Regions from separate parts of the Actinomadura sp. NPDC049382 genome, predicted to be linked through region 1. Evidence: riboswitches for the same ligand, from Rfam matches in the RefSeq annotation. Region 1 holds a riboswitch; each other region holds the start of a gene.
The links. A riboswitch is a leader RNA that binds a small molecule or an ion and turns the genes downstream of it on or off. The one in region 1 is predicted to bind cyclic di-AMP.
Positions count from the first base shown of each region.

Region 1 (4,654 bases):
GCCGCTGTCTCCGCGTGAGTGGCCTCCGGCGCGCCCCCGGGGGAGGACTCGGGCGAGGGAGGGGCTGAGGCGTCCTTGGGCGTCCCTGCCTCCGCGGGCACGGCGGCGGGCCCTTCGGGCTTGGCGGCGGGCACGAACCCCGGCACGGACGCCGGGAGGAAGCTCACTCCGCCGTTGGCCGCGGCACCCGGCTCCCCCGCACCCTGGGCGGCGCCAGCGCCCCCTGCGGCCTCTTGGTCCGCCCTGGCGCCCGATAGGGCGGATGTTCCCTCCGGCAGGGCAGTGACGACCTCTATGCCCGCGAAGCGCTTGCCGAGCGTCCGGCCCCAGAGGGCGAGCTGGACCGCCTCGTACAGCAGCATGCACCCCGCCACGGCGGGCGGGGCGACGACGTCCACCAGGTGCCCGGACACCAGTTCGCGGACGACGACGATGACGGGCACACCGACGATGAGCGTGTCGACCACGCGCGCGAGCAAGCGCTGCCCCGGGTCGGCGAGGGAAACCGCCATCGCGGACTTAGTCCGCGTACTCGGTGTACTGGTCGTCGCCGTACTCCTCGTACGTGCCTCGCTCGTCGATGACCAGCGTGCCGGCGAAACGGTCGTGCAGCGCCTGGTGCAGAGGCTGGTCCCAGATCGCCCACAGGTAGGCCATCAGACCGCCCACCCAGACCAGCGCCATCCCATACGCCGCGTACTCCCACACCATCACCGCGAGGACCAGGAAGAAGAAGACACCTACCTGGTAGCCGACGTGGACGATCCCAGCGCGCCAAATCGCCTGCGTCGTGCTCATCGGCTCACCCGCGGGACGGGCCTGCACGATGCCCAGGCCCAGGATCCGCTTGCCCAGCGTCCGCCCCCACATGGACAGTTGGACGGCCTCGTAGAGGAACGGCAGCACGGACATGACGAAGAACAGGGTGAAGATGATGGGCCAGTTCCAGATGCCGGCCTCTTCCTCGTCGTTGCCGCCTTCACCGCCCAGGCCGAACGCGGCGACCGTCACGGGCAGGATGAGCGCGAACCCGAAGACGGCGACGAGGGCGTTGTCGATGACCCTGGCGCCGGCCCTGCGGTGAATGGGCGCCAACTCCATCTCGCTGCCCTGGGAACCATAGGAGCCTTGGGAGTCGCCGTACTGGTCGTAGGACGGCTCGTAGGAGCGCCCCCAGTCCTGCTGAGGTTGCTGGGGCTGCTGCCACTGCTGCTGTGGCTGCTGGTGCTGTGGCTGCTGCTGCCACTGGGGACCTTGGTACGGGGGCGGGGGACCGTAGGCACCCTGGCCCTGCGGCGGTTGGTAACGCCGTCCGCGGTGGGGGGAATCGCTCATTTGGGGCAGTCCTCCAGGCGAAGCAACATCCGGGTGTTGCCCAACGTATTCGGCTTGACCCGGTCGAGGTCCAAGAACTCTGCCACGCCTTCGTCGTAAGAGCGGAGAAGCTCCTCATACACCTCAGGCGACACCGGTGTACCGAGGATCTGCTCGAAGCCGTGGCGCGCGAAGAAGTCCACCTCGAAGGTAAGGCAGAACACCCTCCGCACGCCGAGTTCACGCGCCGTCTCCAGCAGCCGGGCGACGATGCGGTGGCCGATGCCGCGTCCGCCGTACCCCTTGTCCACGGCGACGGAGCGAACCTCCGCGAGGTCCTCCCACATGACGTGCAGGGCCCCGCAGGCCACGACGCGCCCGGGCGTCCCGTCCTGGACGTCCTCGGCGATCCAGAACTCCTGGACGTCCTCGTACAGCTTGACCGTCGACTTCTTCAGCAGGCGTCGCCCCGACCCGGCGTACAGATCGACCAGCCTGCGGATCTCCTGGACATCGGCGGTACGGGCACGCCGGATCACGACCTCCACAAACAGGCGAGATTATCGAACACCGGACCTTGCCGAACGTCGGCGTGCGCATACGCGTGGTGAGCACGACAGAAGGGTGACTAGATAAAAGCGACTAGATAGGCCGCTCGCGCCGCTGAAAAGTGACCCAGAACACATCGCCGAGCGCCCGCGGAGGCCGCCGGCGGAAGCGCGCCCCGCCCGTCCGACCTGCGACTTCACAGGATCTGGTTGGCATCCAATCCGCATTCCGTTAGTGTCCATCGCTGACATCGGCCACCCGCAGAACGGAGGCCGAACCGCCGAGTCCACGGGCCGCGAACCAGCGCCCCGGGGAGCCGGGGACCCACTTTCGGAGCGTTTCCGGGGATTGCCCCGAAGCGGCCGCCGTCAGGGGTGAATCCGCAGCGCCGCGGCCTGGCCCGCGCACGCTCGCGGACGGGCTGCTCCGGCCCCAACCCGTCAGCTAACCCGGTAGGCGGTCGAGGAGAGGAGAACTCGTGCAGCACTCGCGGTCTGCTTCCCTTCGACGCTTCCGCGGCCGCGCGGTCACCGTGGCCGGCGCGCTCGTCGCGCTGACGGCCGCTCCGCACACCGTCGCCGTCGCGCACGCCGATCCCGAGCCGTCCACCAAAGAACTCCGCTCCCAGGCCTTCAAGCTCGCCGACCAGCTGGAGCAGCTCACCGAGCAGTACAACGGCCTGAAGGTGAAGCTCGCGCAGTCCAAGCGCGCCGCCGAGGTCGCCACCGAGAACGCCGAGCGGCAGGAGAAGTCGCTCCAGGCGATCCGGCAGAAGGTCGGCACCCTCGCCGCGACCAGCTACATGCAGGGCGGCTCCGATCCGACGGTCTCGTTCGTCGCCTCCCAGGACCCGCAGGCCGTCCTCGACCAGGCCGCCACCCTCAACTACTTCGCCAAGCGCGACAGCACCAAGGTGCTCGGCCTCATGCAGGCGATGCAGGCCGCCCAGCGCGCCCGCAAGTCCGCCGAATCGCGCGCCGCGCAGGTCAAGCAGCTGCGGACCCAGCTCGACGCGCAGCGCAAGAAGGTCACCGACGCCTACGAGAAGGTCCGCGGCACGATCGTCAAGCGGGACCCATCCCAGCTCGCGAAGCTCCCCGTCATCGGCACCGGCAAGGCCGCCCAGGCGCTGCGGTACGCGATGGGCAAGCTCGGCCGCCCGTACGTCTGGGGCGCCTCCGGGCCGAGCACATTCGACTGCTCCGGCCTGACGATGTGGGCCTACAAGCAGGTCGGCATCAACCTGCCGCACTACACCGGCAGCCAGTGGAACGCCGGCACCCACGTGTCGCGCAGCCAGCTCCAGCCGGGCGACCTCGTGTTCTTCTACGCCGACCTGCACCACATGGGGATGTACATCGGGGGCGGCAAGATGATCCACGCGCCGCACACCGGCGACGTCGTGAAGATCGCCTCCATGGACGGGCGGCCCTTCGCGGGCGGCGTCCGCGTCGCCTGACCCGGCCCACGCCCGGTCCCGGACGCCACCGAAGCGCATGCGCAATACGAGTGTGCGCAGGACTGAGTGGGTGTGCGCCTACTCCGCGGATGTGCGACTGCGGATGTGCGCATGACTAGGGGATCCATGGGGGTTGAACGCCGTCCGCGGCGACGCCACCTGCAGGGACCTACCTGCCAGGGCGCCGGCGCCGCCGCTGCGGGGTCGGACGGAGTTCGGTTCGCCGCCTGGATCTCTCGGTGACGCTCGCCCGTCCCCTGGCGAGCGTCGGGGGGTGAAGCCGGCTAGATGAGCTGCCTCCGGGCCGCCCACACCACGGCCTCGATAGGAGTGTTGACCTCCAGCCGGTCGCAGATCGTCCGCAACCGGCGCCGCAAGGTCCGTGCGCTCAGCTCCAGCTTGCGTGCCGCCACATCGGCGGTGACACCGCTCGCGATCTGGGCGAGCAGCCGGATCTCCTCCTCGCTCAGCCCGAAATCGTCGGTGCCACGACGTGCGAGTGTGGCTGTTTCCACTCCGTCCTCCCTCGTCCGTGGTGATGACCGCGGGGATGCAGCCGTCCGCTGCACAGGCACGGGTTGGGCCTCGATCTGTACGCGCGTTGGGTTGCCGGGTCCGGAGCCCTCCGGACTTAGATCATCGGGTTCCTTTGCTGTCTCACGAGCTTGGCCGGAGGTGGCCGCCTGGCCGATTGCGGGGTCGTACGGGGGAACTCCGGGTGACGATTCACTCGTTGGTCGTCCGAGGGAGACGGGATGAGATCGCCAGCCATCCGCATCCGGCCCTCCTCGTCGGACTCGCCGCGTCTTGCCGCTGAGCAAGATCGTGAATCGTTTCAAGCTACGCTTCGGCTCGGAACGCTAGGCGGCCGGATCCGGCCCGTCAAGCGCTGTCCAAATGCGGTATGCGTCCGATCGGCGACGTTCCGTAGTCGCTCGATTTGCTCTGTACCGCGCATAACTCCACTACCTGGGGAAACACTCCTGGGTCGGGACGAGGAGCGAGTTGCCACAGACCAGTATTCGTGAGGTCGCGAGGCGGGCTGGAGTCTCAGTTGGGACCGTTTCGAATGTCCTAAACCGGCCAGACCTCGTGGCCGAAGCTACCCGTGACCGTGTCCGCGCGGCGATCGAGGAGCTCGGATTCGTGCGGAACGAGTCCGCGCGGCGGCTCCGGCGGCGCCCCGAGCGCACCGCGGGCGAGTTCGGCGATCAGCCGCGGCGCGCCTTCGGCATCGTCGTCGAGGACCTCGCCAACCCGTACGCGTCCGATGTCGCGCGCGGCGCCGAGGCGGCCCTCAACGAGGCGGGCCACGACGCCCTCTGGCTCTCC
Region 1 covers NZ_JBFARO010000106.1:2,253-6,906, forward strand. The annotation lists gene AB0K34_RS36280 (RDD family protein) at 1-512, opposite strand, end outside; gene AB0K34_RS36285 (RDD family protein) at 520-1,335, opposite strand; gene AB0K34_RS36290 (amino-acid N-acetyltransferase) at 1,332-1,868, opposite strand; cyclic di-AMP (ydaO/yuaA leader) riboswitch at 2,132-2,338, shown strand; gene AB0K34_RS36295 (NlpC/P60 family protein) at 2,342-3,322, shown strand; gene AB0K34_RS36300 (LuxR C-terminal-related transcriptional regulator) at 3,607-3,837, opposite strand; gene AB0K34_RS36305 (LacI family DNA-binding transcriptional regulator) at 4,328-4,654, shown strand, end outside.

Region 2 (4,654 bases), on a different contig from region 1:
GGCCGGGGGTGGGTTACATGGTGAAGGCTTCTATGAGCGTCCAGATGGCGAGGCCGGCCATGCACAGGCCGCCGATGCGCTGGACGGTCTTCAGCGGGACCCTGTTCGCGATGAAGCGGCCCGCCAGGAGGGCCAGGGCCGAGACCGACATGAGGGCGGCGGCGGAGCCGATCGCCGTCGGCAGCCATCCGTTGGTGGCGGCCAGGTTGGCGGTGGTGATCTGGGTCAGGTCGCCCCACTCGCTGATGAACACGGCCGTGAAGGCGGCCACGTAGGACGGCCAGAACCGGGTGACCGTCTGGCCGGCCTTGTCGTCCTCGTCGTCGTCCCCTCCGCCGCGCATCAGCACGATGGCGCCGAAGGCGAACAGGGCGGCCGACACGAGCTTGACGGCCATGCCCGGCAGCAGGCTGAGCAGGCTGCCGGCCCCCACGGCGATCGCGACGTGCACGATGAACGCCGTGGACGTGCCGAACCACACGTAGAGCGGACGCATGCGCGTGCCCATGGCCAGTGAGGCGAACATCGTCTTGTCGGGCAGCTCGGCGAGGAAGATCAAGCCGAACGCGGTGAGGATCGCGAGCGGGTCCAGGGTCATGGGCGGTGCCTTCTTACGGGGCCGGGCCGCGGACTTCGGCCGGCACCCTGGCGGGCGACGGGAGGACCACTCGGCCCGGCACGATCGGACGGCCCGCACGGTCGCACGGGCCACGTCATGCCGTGGCCGAAGGTCTCGTCCACCCCTTCGCGGGGCCCGATGGCCGGGACGTCCAAGGACGTCCAGCGTGTCGACCAGCGGTATTACAGGACTACTCCCCTTCGCCGGGCCCCAGTGTAGCCAAAACATCCGGCAAGGCACTCGACCGGCGTGGCAAAGGAGCCGGTCCCTGAATGGAAGCGTCCCCGTCACCCGGGACGGGTGGCGGGGACGCCGGTCGGGGGAAGCGTGTCAGGCGACGCGGACGCCGCCGGCGAAGGGCCGTCCGGCGAGCGGGCTGATCTTGACCACGTCGCCGGTCTGCGGAGCGTGGACCATCTTGCCGTTGCCGATGTAAAGCCCCATGTGGTGCAGGTCGGCGTGGAAGAACACCAGGTCGCCGGGCCTGAGCTGTGACATGGACACGTGCGTGCCCGCGTTGTACTGGGCGCCGGTGTAGTGCGGGAGGTTGATCCCGACCTGGGCGTAGGCGTACAGGGTCAGGCCGGAGCAGTCGAAGCCCTTGATGTTGGCGCCCTGCGCGGTGCCGTAGGACGGGCCGGACGCGGTGCCGCCGCCCCAGGAGTAGGGCACGCCGAGCTGGCTCAGGGCGGCCCGAACGGCGGTCATGGCCTTGGCGGAGGCGCCGCCCGGGTCCACGTTGGGGATGGGCCCGCCGTTGCCTCGGATGGGAGTGCCGACGCCCAGCTTGGCTTCGACCTTCTTGAGCCTGGCCTGGAGCTCCTTGCGCTTCTTCTTGGCCTCGTCGGTGAGTTCGCGCACCTGCTTCGCGCGCGCTTCGGCCGATTTGCGGGAGCGCTCGGCGGCCTGCATGGTCTGGAGCAGGTGGGCGACGCGGTCGCCGTCCTGGCGGGCGAAGTAGTTGAGCGTGGCCGACCGGTCAAGGACGCTCTGCGGGTCCTTGGCGGAGGCGAAGGCGACGGCAGGGTCCGCCGGGCCGTTCTTGTAGCTGTCCGCTGCGAGCTTGACGATCCTGGCGCGGGCGTCGTCCAGCGCCTTCTTCTGGCGGGCGGCGTTGCCCTCGGCCACCTTGGCGGCGCGCTGGGCCTGCTTCAGCCGCTCGCGCAGGCCGTTGTACTGCTCGCTGAGCTTCTCGGCGTCGTCCGCGAGTTTCTTCTGCTGCGCGGTCAGCTCCCGGCGGGACGGCTCGGGCTCGGCGGAGGCGGGCGCCGGTGCGAGGAGCGCCGCGGCCACGGCGGCCGATATCGCCCATGCCGTGACGGTTCGGGGGGTGCGGGTGCGGCGTTTCGGCGTGCCGATGACGGCAGCGCGTCGCTGCATGCGGTCGTCCTCCTCTGTGCCGCCTACCGGGTCAGCTGACGGGTTCGGGCCAGAGTCGCCCTACCGCCCCCGCGAAGGGAGCGGACTCACCCCAGTGGAGATCGGGTCCCCGGTTCCCGGGCCGATGGGCCACGGGATTCGGCGTCGCCATCGCCGCCCCCGGCGGGGGCTCGTCACGGTGGCTCCTACGCAGCGTAGGAGATAGCCGCCTCATTCGCCACTCAAGCCGCGGATTACAGCAAACGTCCCAGACGCATCAGCAGAGCAGGGCCAGCCGACCGATCGCGAGAGCCGCGCCCGCGAGAGGCACCGCGACCGCCGCCGCCACGAACACCGGCGCCACCACCCGGAACGCCCCACGCGGCTTCACCTGCTCACCGGCCTCCAGCCGCCGCACCCGCGCCGCCAGCGCGTCCATCCCCGCCCCGACCGCCCCCAACTCTCCACACGCGCCGAACGAGCCGGTCTCGACGACCACACCGCAAACGTCACGGGTTCCAGGCCCGCATGACATGCCGCCCGCTTCACGCGACCCGGTCGCGGCAAGCGGGCCGGTCGCGTCGAGCGGGCCGGGCGCGTCGAGCGGGCCGGGCGCGGTGACCACTCCGCCAATGTCGTGGAGTTCGGCTTTGTAAGGGGCGCTGGTCGCTTCGGATGAGGGTTGTGAGCCTGTTGCTGCCAGTGAACCTGGCGCGTTGGGGGCGCCGGGTGGTGAGGCGAGTGTGTGTAGGGCTTTGACGAGGGTTCGTGGGCCGTGGGTGTGTGCCGCTGTGTCGTCCGCTGCCATTTCCAGGAGTAGCGGTAGCCGTGCCTTGGCTCGGCGGACGGTTGGCAGCCAAGGGAGGAGGGCGTGGGCGAGGTCCAGGACGAGCAGCAGTGCGTGGTGGCGTTGCCGGAGGTGGGCTCGCTCGTGTGCGAGGACGGCGCCGAGTTCGGCGGCGCTCAGGGCGTCCTGGGCTCCCGTGCTGACCACGATCGCGCGGCGGCGCGCGGACAGGGAGTAGGCCACGGGCACCGGGTGGTCGAGTACGAGGACGTCCGCGTGCCGGGTGTGCGGGCGGGCGACGAGGCGGAGCATCTCCCAGTGGCGGCGGCGGTGCCGCAGGGCCCGGACCAGGCGCGGCACCCCGCGGGCCAGCCTCGTCCCGCACGCCGCCAGTAGGACCAGGCTCGCCACGGCCGCCGCGATCATCGCCTGGGTCTCGTGGTGGGGCAGGCAGTCGCGCAGCAGCGTCAGCAGGCCGTGTCCGGGCCCCGGCGGCGAGATCAGCGCGACCGCGACGACTCCGGCGCTGGCGATGACGGTGCCCGCGAGCGCGGCCGTCCAGCAGGCGACCGCCGTCCGGGGGCCGAGGGCGCCGGCCCGGATCCGGTCGAGGACCGGTCCGGCCAGGCACCCCAGCAGGACCGCCGAGGCGACGAGCGCGCCGACCAGGACGATCACGGCGTCACGCCTCGTCGCCGTCGGACGTCCGGCGGCGCAGGGCGTCCAGCAGGTGGCGGGCGTCCTCGGCGGGGACGCTCTCGGCGAAGCGGGCGAGGATCGCGCCGTGGTCGGGGGCGTCGGTCAGCGCGTCCAGCATCAGCTCGACGGCGTACTCCTCACGCGCCCTGGTCGGGCCGTAGCGGAAGGCCGTCCCGTCCTGGGTGCGCTGTAGGAGCCCCTTCTGCGCCAGGCGTTCGGCCACGGTCTGGACGGTGTTGTAGGCGAGCGCCTTGTCGGAGTCTTCGTTGAGCTTCGCGAGGAGTTCTCGCACCCGCAGTGGTTCGGGTGCCGCCCAGAGGACGTCCATGATGGAGCGTTCGAGCGACCCGCCCAGTCCGGCCACGCGCTCACCTCCGTCCTGCCCACATTGTGCCGGAGCACCGGTCCGCCGGGTCAGTGGTGGTACTGGTGCACGACGGCGTGGCCCTTGCCCCGGCCGATCATCCACCGGTTCACCGGCGTGGTGATGATGAAGGCGAGCAGGAACGCCACGGCGAGCGCACCCCAGAACAGGGGGTCCGCCAGGCCGGCGTCCATCGCTCCCGGGATCGCCACCATGGCCGCGTTGTCCAGCACTTCCATGACCGCGATCGAGACGGTGTCGGCGGCCAGCGCCACGCCGAACGCGGCGCGCAGCGTCAGCCCCGCCTTGAGGACGCCGCGCATGGTCAGGGCGTATCCGAAGACGAACGCGAGGAAGACCGCCAGGACGATCGTGGCCACGTTCGACCACCCCAGCACCGTCCCGATCACCATGCCGAGCACCTCGCCGATGGCGCAGCCGGTCAGGCAGTGCAGCGTCGCCTGAGCCGCCATCCCCCACGACACCGACCCGACGCCATGCCCGCCATGCCCGCCCGCATGCCCGGCTTGCCCAGGGGTGTGAGACGCCCCACCGGGCGGGTGGGCGGTGTGCGGGGTGTGGGGGGCGGGGCCTTCTCGGTCTTGGGCGGTCATTTCGGGGCTCCTTCAGGTTTCGGGAATCAGCGCGGGGCGCCGGGGGTTGCGCAGGGCACTATACCCCCCTAGGGTAAGCGACCGCTGGATATATACCCCCTAGGGGTAGAAGGAGGAGTCATGTCCGGACGTTCCGCACCGCCCGCCGCGCGCCGCTGGTGGGCGCTGGCGCTGATCGCGGCCGCTCAGTTCATGGTGATCATGGACACGTC
Region 2 covers NZ_JBFARO010000001.1:160-4,813, forward strand. The annotation lists gene AB0K34_RS00005 (TMEM165/GDT1 family protein) at 14-598, opposite strand; gene AB0K34_RS00010 (NlpC/P60 family protein) at 950-1,999, opposite strand; cyclic di-AMP (ydaO/yuaA leader) riboswitch at 2,005-2,153, opposite strand; gene AB0K34_RS00015 (M56 family metallopeptidase) at 2,256-3,443, opposite strand; gene AB0K34_RS00020 (BlaI/MecI/CopY family transcriptional regulator) at 3,448-3,828, opposite strand; gene AB0K34_RS00025 (DUF4396 domain-containing protein) at 3,879-4,301, opposite strand; gene AB0K34_RS00030 (MFS transporter) at 4,563-4,654, shown strand, end outside.
Region 2: it holds a riboswitch for cyclic di-AMP, as region 1 does, so the genes downstream of both, AB0K34_RS00010 (NlpC/P60 family protein) here and AB0K34_RS36295 (NlpC/P60 family protein) in region 1, are expected to answer to the same signal.

Region 3 (4,654 bases), on a different contig from region 1:
CTGCGCGAATCCGCGGTCGAGAACCGCAAGGTGCTCGTCCGGGGCGTCCGCTACCTGGCGCGGGAAGCCGGCATGGACCAGTTCCTCGACCTCGGCAGCGGGCTGCCCACGGTCGAGAACACCCACGAGGTCGCCCAGCGCGAGAACCCGGACGCCCGCGTCGTCTACGTCGACATCGACCCGCTGGTCTCCGTCCACGGGCGGGCGATCCTGGCCAACAACGACGCCACGCGGGTGATGGTCGGCGACGTCCGCGACCCGGCGGCCGTCCTGTCGGACCCCGTCGTCGACGGCTTCATCGACTTCTCCCGCCCGGCCGTCGTCATGATGGTCGGGATGCTGCACTACCTGTCGCCGGACGTGGTGGACGGCGTCGTCGCCGCCTACCGCGACGTCCTGGCGCCCGGCAGCCACCTGTTCATGACGTCCCTCGTGGACACGGGCCTGCCCCAGCAACAGGAGCTGGCCCGCATCACACGAGAGAACCTGGAAGAGGGCTGGGCGCGCACGCCCGCCGAGATCGAGGCCCAGTTCGGTGACTTCGAACTGGTCGAACCCGGTGTGACCTACACGGCCCTGTGGCGTCCCGACGGCCCGGTCGACCCGGACCACCTCGCTCCGGGGGAGCAGCTCGGGATGGCCGGCGTCGCCATCAAGCTCCGCTGAGCTTCTTCGGCCGGTACGCCTTGTACTCGCTGCCCGAGTCGAGGCCGTAGTCGCGCGTCCGGTAGTCGGTGCCGTACCGGCCGCGCTGCTCGTACGCCCAGTAGGACGTGTGCGCCTTGTCGGCCCACTTCTCGAAGATGACGACGTGGCGCGTCGTGTTGGTGCCCTCGGCGTCCATCACGAGGTCGCCCTTCTTGAGCTCCGACATCTTGATGCGCTCGGTGTAGCGCGAGGACGTCAGGCCGACGGTGTTCGGCCCGGGCTTCGCGAGCCCGAGGGTCATCGCGACGAAGCCGGAGCAGTCGGTGCGGTACCCGTTGTGGTAGTCGGTCTGGCTGTAGGGCACGCGCCGGCTGCTGTGGGGGTTCCACGTCTTCGCCAGCTCGATGACCTTCGAGCGCTTGTCGGTCTCGTCCGGCTTGGCGGACGACCCGGAGCCCTTCTCCGGGTCCGTGCGCGGCTCCGCCTCGGCGGAGCGCTGCTGGGGGATGCTCTGGACGGACGCGACGGACGTGCCCGACTCGGACGAACCGGCCGTCGCCTGGAGGGTCGTCGCGGCCACGCCGATCGCGGCGAGGCCGAGGATCGCGCCGTTGGCGCGCGGGCTCAGCCCGAAAAGACCCGGCTTCCTGCTCTTCTTGCCCGTGCTGTCGTTGCCCGAGTTGTGATTGCCCGTGCTGTGCTTGCCTGTCAAGGGGGACTCCTTGCTTCCATGGGCCGCCTACCGGGTTAGCTGACGGGTTCGGACGTGGAAGTCGCCCTACGGCCGGTGAAACGGCCGATTCACCCCAGTGCACGAGGGTGGGTCCCCGGCTCCGCGCTGTGGCGGACTCGGCGGGTGCCGCTGCGAGAGGGAGCGGCGCTGCTGTTGTAGGGCCCGTTCAGGGCGCGGGCGGCGTGCATGGGAGGTGCCGCCGGGCGACGCGTGGGGCGCGCCGCCCCCACCGGCTCGGTGCCAGGTGGGACAAGAACGCCTGGTGAGCGCCTTGGCGGGGGCCAAGCTACTCGGATCACCAAGCGAAGGCAAACCCCAGCAAAATCAAACACCCAGCTCAACCGCCCGGAAGCGGTTGCGGACGGGCGATGCGGGCGCCCGGCGGCGCCCGCATCGGCGGCCGTCCGGCGTCACGACCAGGGGGCCACCGGATACCACGGGATGATCTCCCGGCGGGCGAGCAGCCGCACGTCCCAGTAGAGGAGGCTGAAGACCCCGGCCACGATCAGCGAGGACGCCGTCAGCACCGCGACGCGGCGCGGATCGGCGGCCAGCCAGCGGCTCAGCCGGCGGCCCGCGAGATGGGCGAGCAGCAGGAACAGCACCGCCATGATCACGATGTTGCCGACCGACTGGAGGACGAACGCGGCGGCCCCGTACAGCGGGTTGTGGCTCTCCGCCGCGTCGCGGAAGAGCTGCCGGAACAGCGGGTAGGGGCGGCCGATCAGGAACCCGCCGATCAGCGCGCCCATGAAGACCAGCGGAGCGTTGGGGAAGCGGCGCGCCACCCGGGCGAACGGGTCGCGGACGACGCCGAGCGCGGCGGCCCCCATGTAGATCATCGCCAGCCCGATCGCGCCGAACACCACCATGGACTGGACGCTGCGCGCGGACAGCGAACCGGGGGTGCTCTCGGCGGTGGAGAACTGCGGCATGCCGGTGCCCGCCAGGCCGACGATCGCGCCGTAGCCGGCCGACACCGTCACCATGCCGAGCGCGATCCAGCCGAGCGGCCGGAGCGTCCCGGCGAGCCGGTCCCACCGGCCGCCGGTGCCGCCGAGCAGCGGCGCGACCGTGCTGAACGCGGCCACGTTGCACGCCGTGAACGAGCCGGCGAGCCCGCTCGCGAAGGCGAAGGCGATCCCGGCGGCGATCCCGGCGATCGGCGTCCCCTTCGCGTCATGGCCGAGGAGCGTGCCGGCGACGTTGTCCCCGATCGTCTGGTCGACGAACTCCGCCGACCAGATGACCGTCAGCAGGAATCCGGCGCCCGCGCTGAGCAGAATGATCAGTGTGCGGCGGCGCGGGAAATGGCCGGTGACGAAAAGGGAGGTTCCGGTCGTCACGGGTGCCGCCTTTTCCGGGCGCGGCGTGGGCAGGGTGTGGCTCTGATCTTGAGGCATGTCATTCCCTGGGGGCGTGAGCGATTCACGGCGCGGACTCGGTGCACGGGTCTTTTCCGTGCGCGGGGGTTTTCCGAGTGGAGGGGAGTGATCCGGCTCTCAGTATGCGGGCTCGTTCTGGGCGGTGCTTCTTCGCACTTGCTCGATCGCGGGGACGGGGCGCCGGGCGCCGGGACGTCAGGACGTCAGTTCGCGGGCCGCGTCGGGGGCGGTGAGCGCGAGCAGGACGGGCGGGTCGTAGGGGCTGAGCGGGCGCAGCCGGACCTCGGCCGTCCGCACGGCGGTGCCGTGCCTGATCATGAGCGGGCCGGCGGCGCCGACCAGCGCGTCCTCGGCGGCCCCGTCCGGTCCCGGGGCGGGCGAGTAGGCGAGGACATGCCATCTACCAGGCATGACGTGCGTCAGCGCGAAGGCGCCCGGCGCGGGCAGGATCGAGCAGCGGGCCGGGAGGCCGGTGGGGACGGCCTCGCGGAACAGGCCGACGAAGACGGGGCCGCCGTGCCAGGCGTCCCGGCAGGAGACCGCGCCGCGGATGGTGGTGTGCCCGGTCCGGGCCCGGCGGCGCAGCGCGTCGGCCGCCCGGACGGCGTCGCCTCCCGTCGCGCGGTAGACGCTCGGCGGGACGCCGACGGTCGACTTGAAACGGGAGCTGAAAGTGCCGGTGCTGGCGTATCCGACACGGGTTCCGATGTCGGCGATGGACAGCGATGTGCCGACCAGAAGCTGCTTGGCCTCCGCCAATCGGAGCGCGTAGAAGAATCTCACCGGTGACATGCCGGTGGATTCTCGGAAAACGCGACAGAAATGGAACTTGCTGAACATGGCGATGCGCGCCATGTCGTCGATGGTGATCCTTTCGCCGAGGTTCTGCCGCATCGCGTCGATGACGCGCCTGACTGCCTGCTCGGTTCGGTCATCCATGCACTCCTCCGTCCGTTCATGCTCAAATCGGACGGGCGGTTCCGCAAGTACCGCATGTGGCCGGGTTTCCGGCGGCCGGGCGGCGCCGGGCGGTGTCCCGCAGGGGCGCGGCCGGGCCCCCGCGTCGGCGTTGAAGTGCAGTCCTGCGGTTGCCTATCATGGCGGTGGTCGAGCGGGAGCGGGGAGACGGCGAGGATGGACGAGGTCTTCCGGGCGCTGGCCGATCCCACCCGGCGCAAGCTGCTGGACCGGCTGAACGAGCGCAACGGGCAGAGCCTGCGCGAGCTGTGCGCGGGCCTCGGCACGAGCCGGCAGTCGATCAGCAAGCACCTGTCCGTGCTGGAGGACGCCCATCTGGTGGTGGCGGCGCGGCGCGGCCGGGAGAAGCTGCACTACCTCAACGCCGCACCGATCAACGCGATCGCCGAGCGCTGGATCAGGCGTTACGACCAGGAGCGCGTCAACGCGCTCACCGATCTCAAGACAGCACTGGAGCAGGGGCCGATGGACGGCAGCGACGCCTTCGTGTACACGACCTACATCAAGTCCACGCCCGAGCGGCTCTGGGAGGCCCTGACCGACCCGGCCTTCACGAGCCGCTACTGGGGCGTCGGCTTCGAGACCGACTGGAAGCCGGGCTCGGAGATGACCTGGCAGGAGAGCGGCCGCCGCACCAGCGACCCCGAGCAGGTCGTGCTGGAGTGCGAGCCCGGCCGCCGGCTGTCCTACACCTGGCACAGCTTCACCCCGGAATGGGCGGAGGGCGCCGGGGTGGGCGAGGACGTGCTGGTCAAGCTGCAGGCCGAGTCCCGCTCCAAGGTGACCTTCGAGATCGAGCCGCTCGGCGAGATGGTGAAGCTCACCGTCGTGCACGACGGCTTCGACCCCGGCAGCGTCATGCGCGGCATGATCAGCCAGGGCTGGCCCGCGATCGCGTCCGGCCTGAAGT
Region 3 covers NZ_JBFARO010000095.1:2,424-7,077, reverse strand. The annotation lists gene AB0K34_RS34755 (SAM-dependent methyltransferase) at 1-666, shown strand, start outside; gene AB0K34_RS34750 (C40 family peptidase) at 653-1,360, opposite strand; cyclic di-AMP (ydaO/yuaA leader) riboswitch at 1,369-1,513, opposite strand; gene AB0K34_RS34745 (hypothetical protein) at 1,792-2,727, opposite strand; gene AB0K34_RS34740 (helix-turn-helix domain-containing protein) at 2,962-3,705, opposite strand; gene AB0K34_RS34735 (metalloregulator ArsR/SmtB family transcription factor) at 3,901-4,654, shown strand, end outside.
Region 3: it holds a riboswitch for cyclic di-AMP, as region 1 does, so the genes downstream of both, AB0K34_RS34750 (C40 family peptidase) here and AB0K34_RS36295 (NlpC/P60 family protein) in region 1, are expected to answer to the same signal.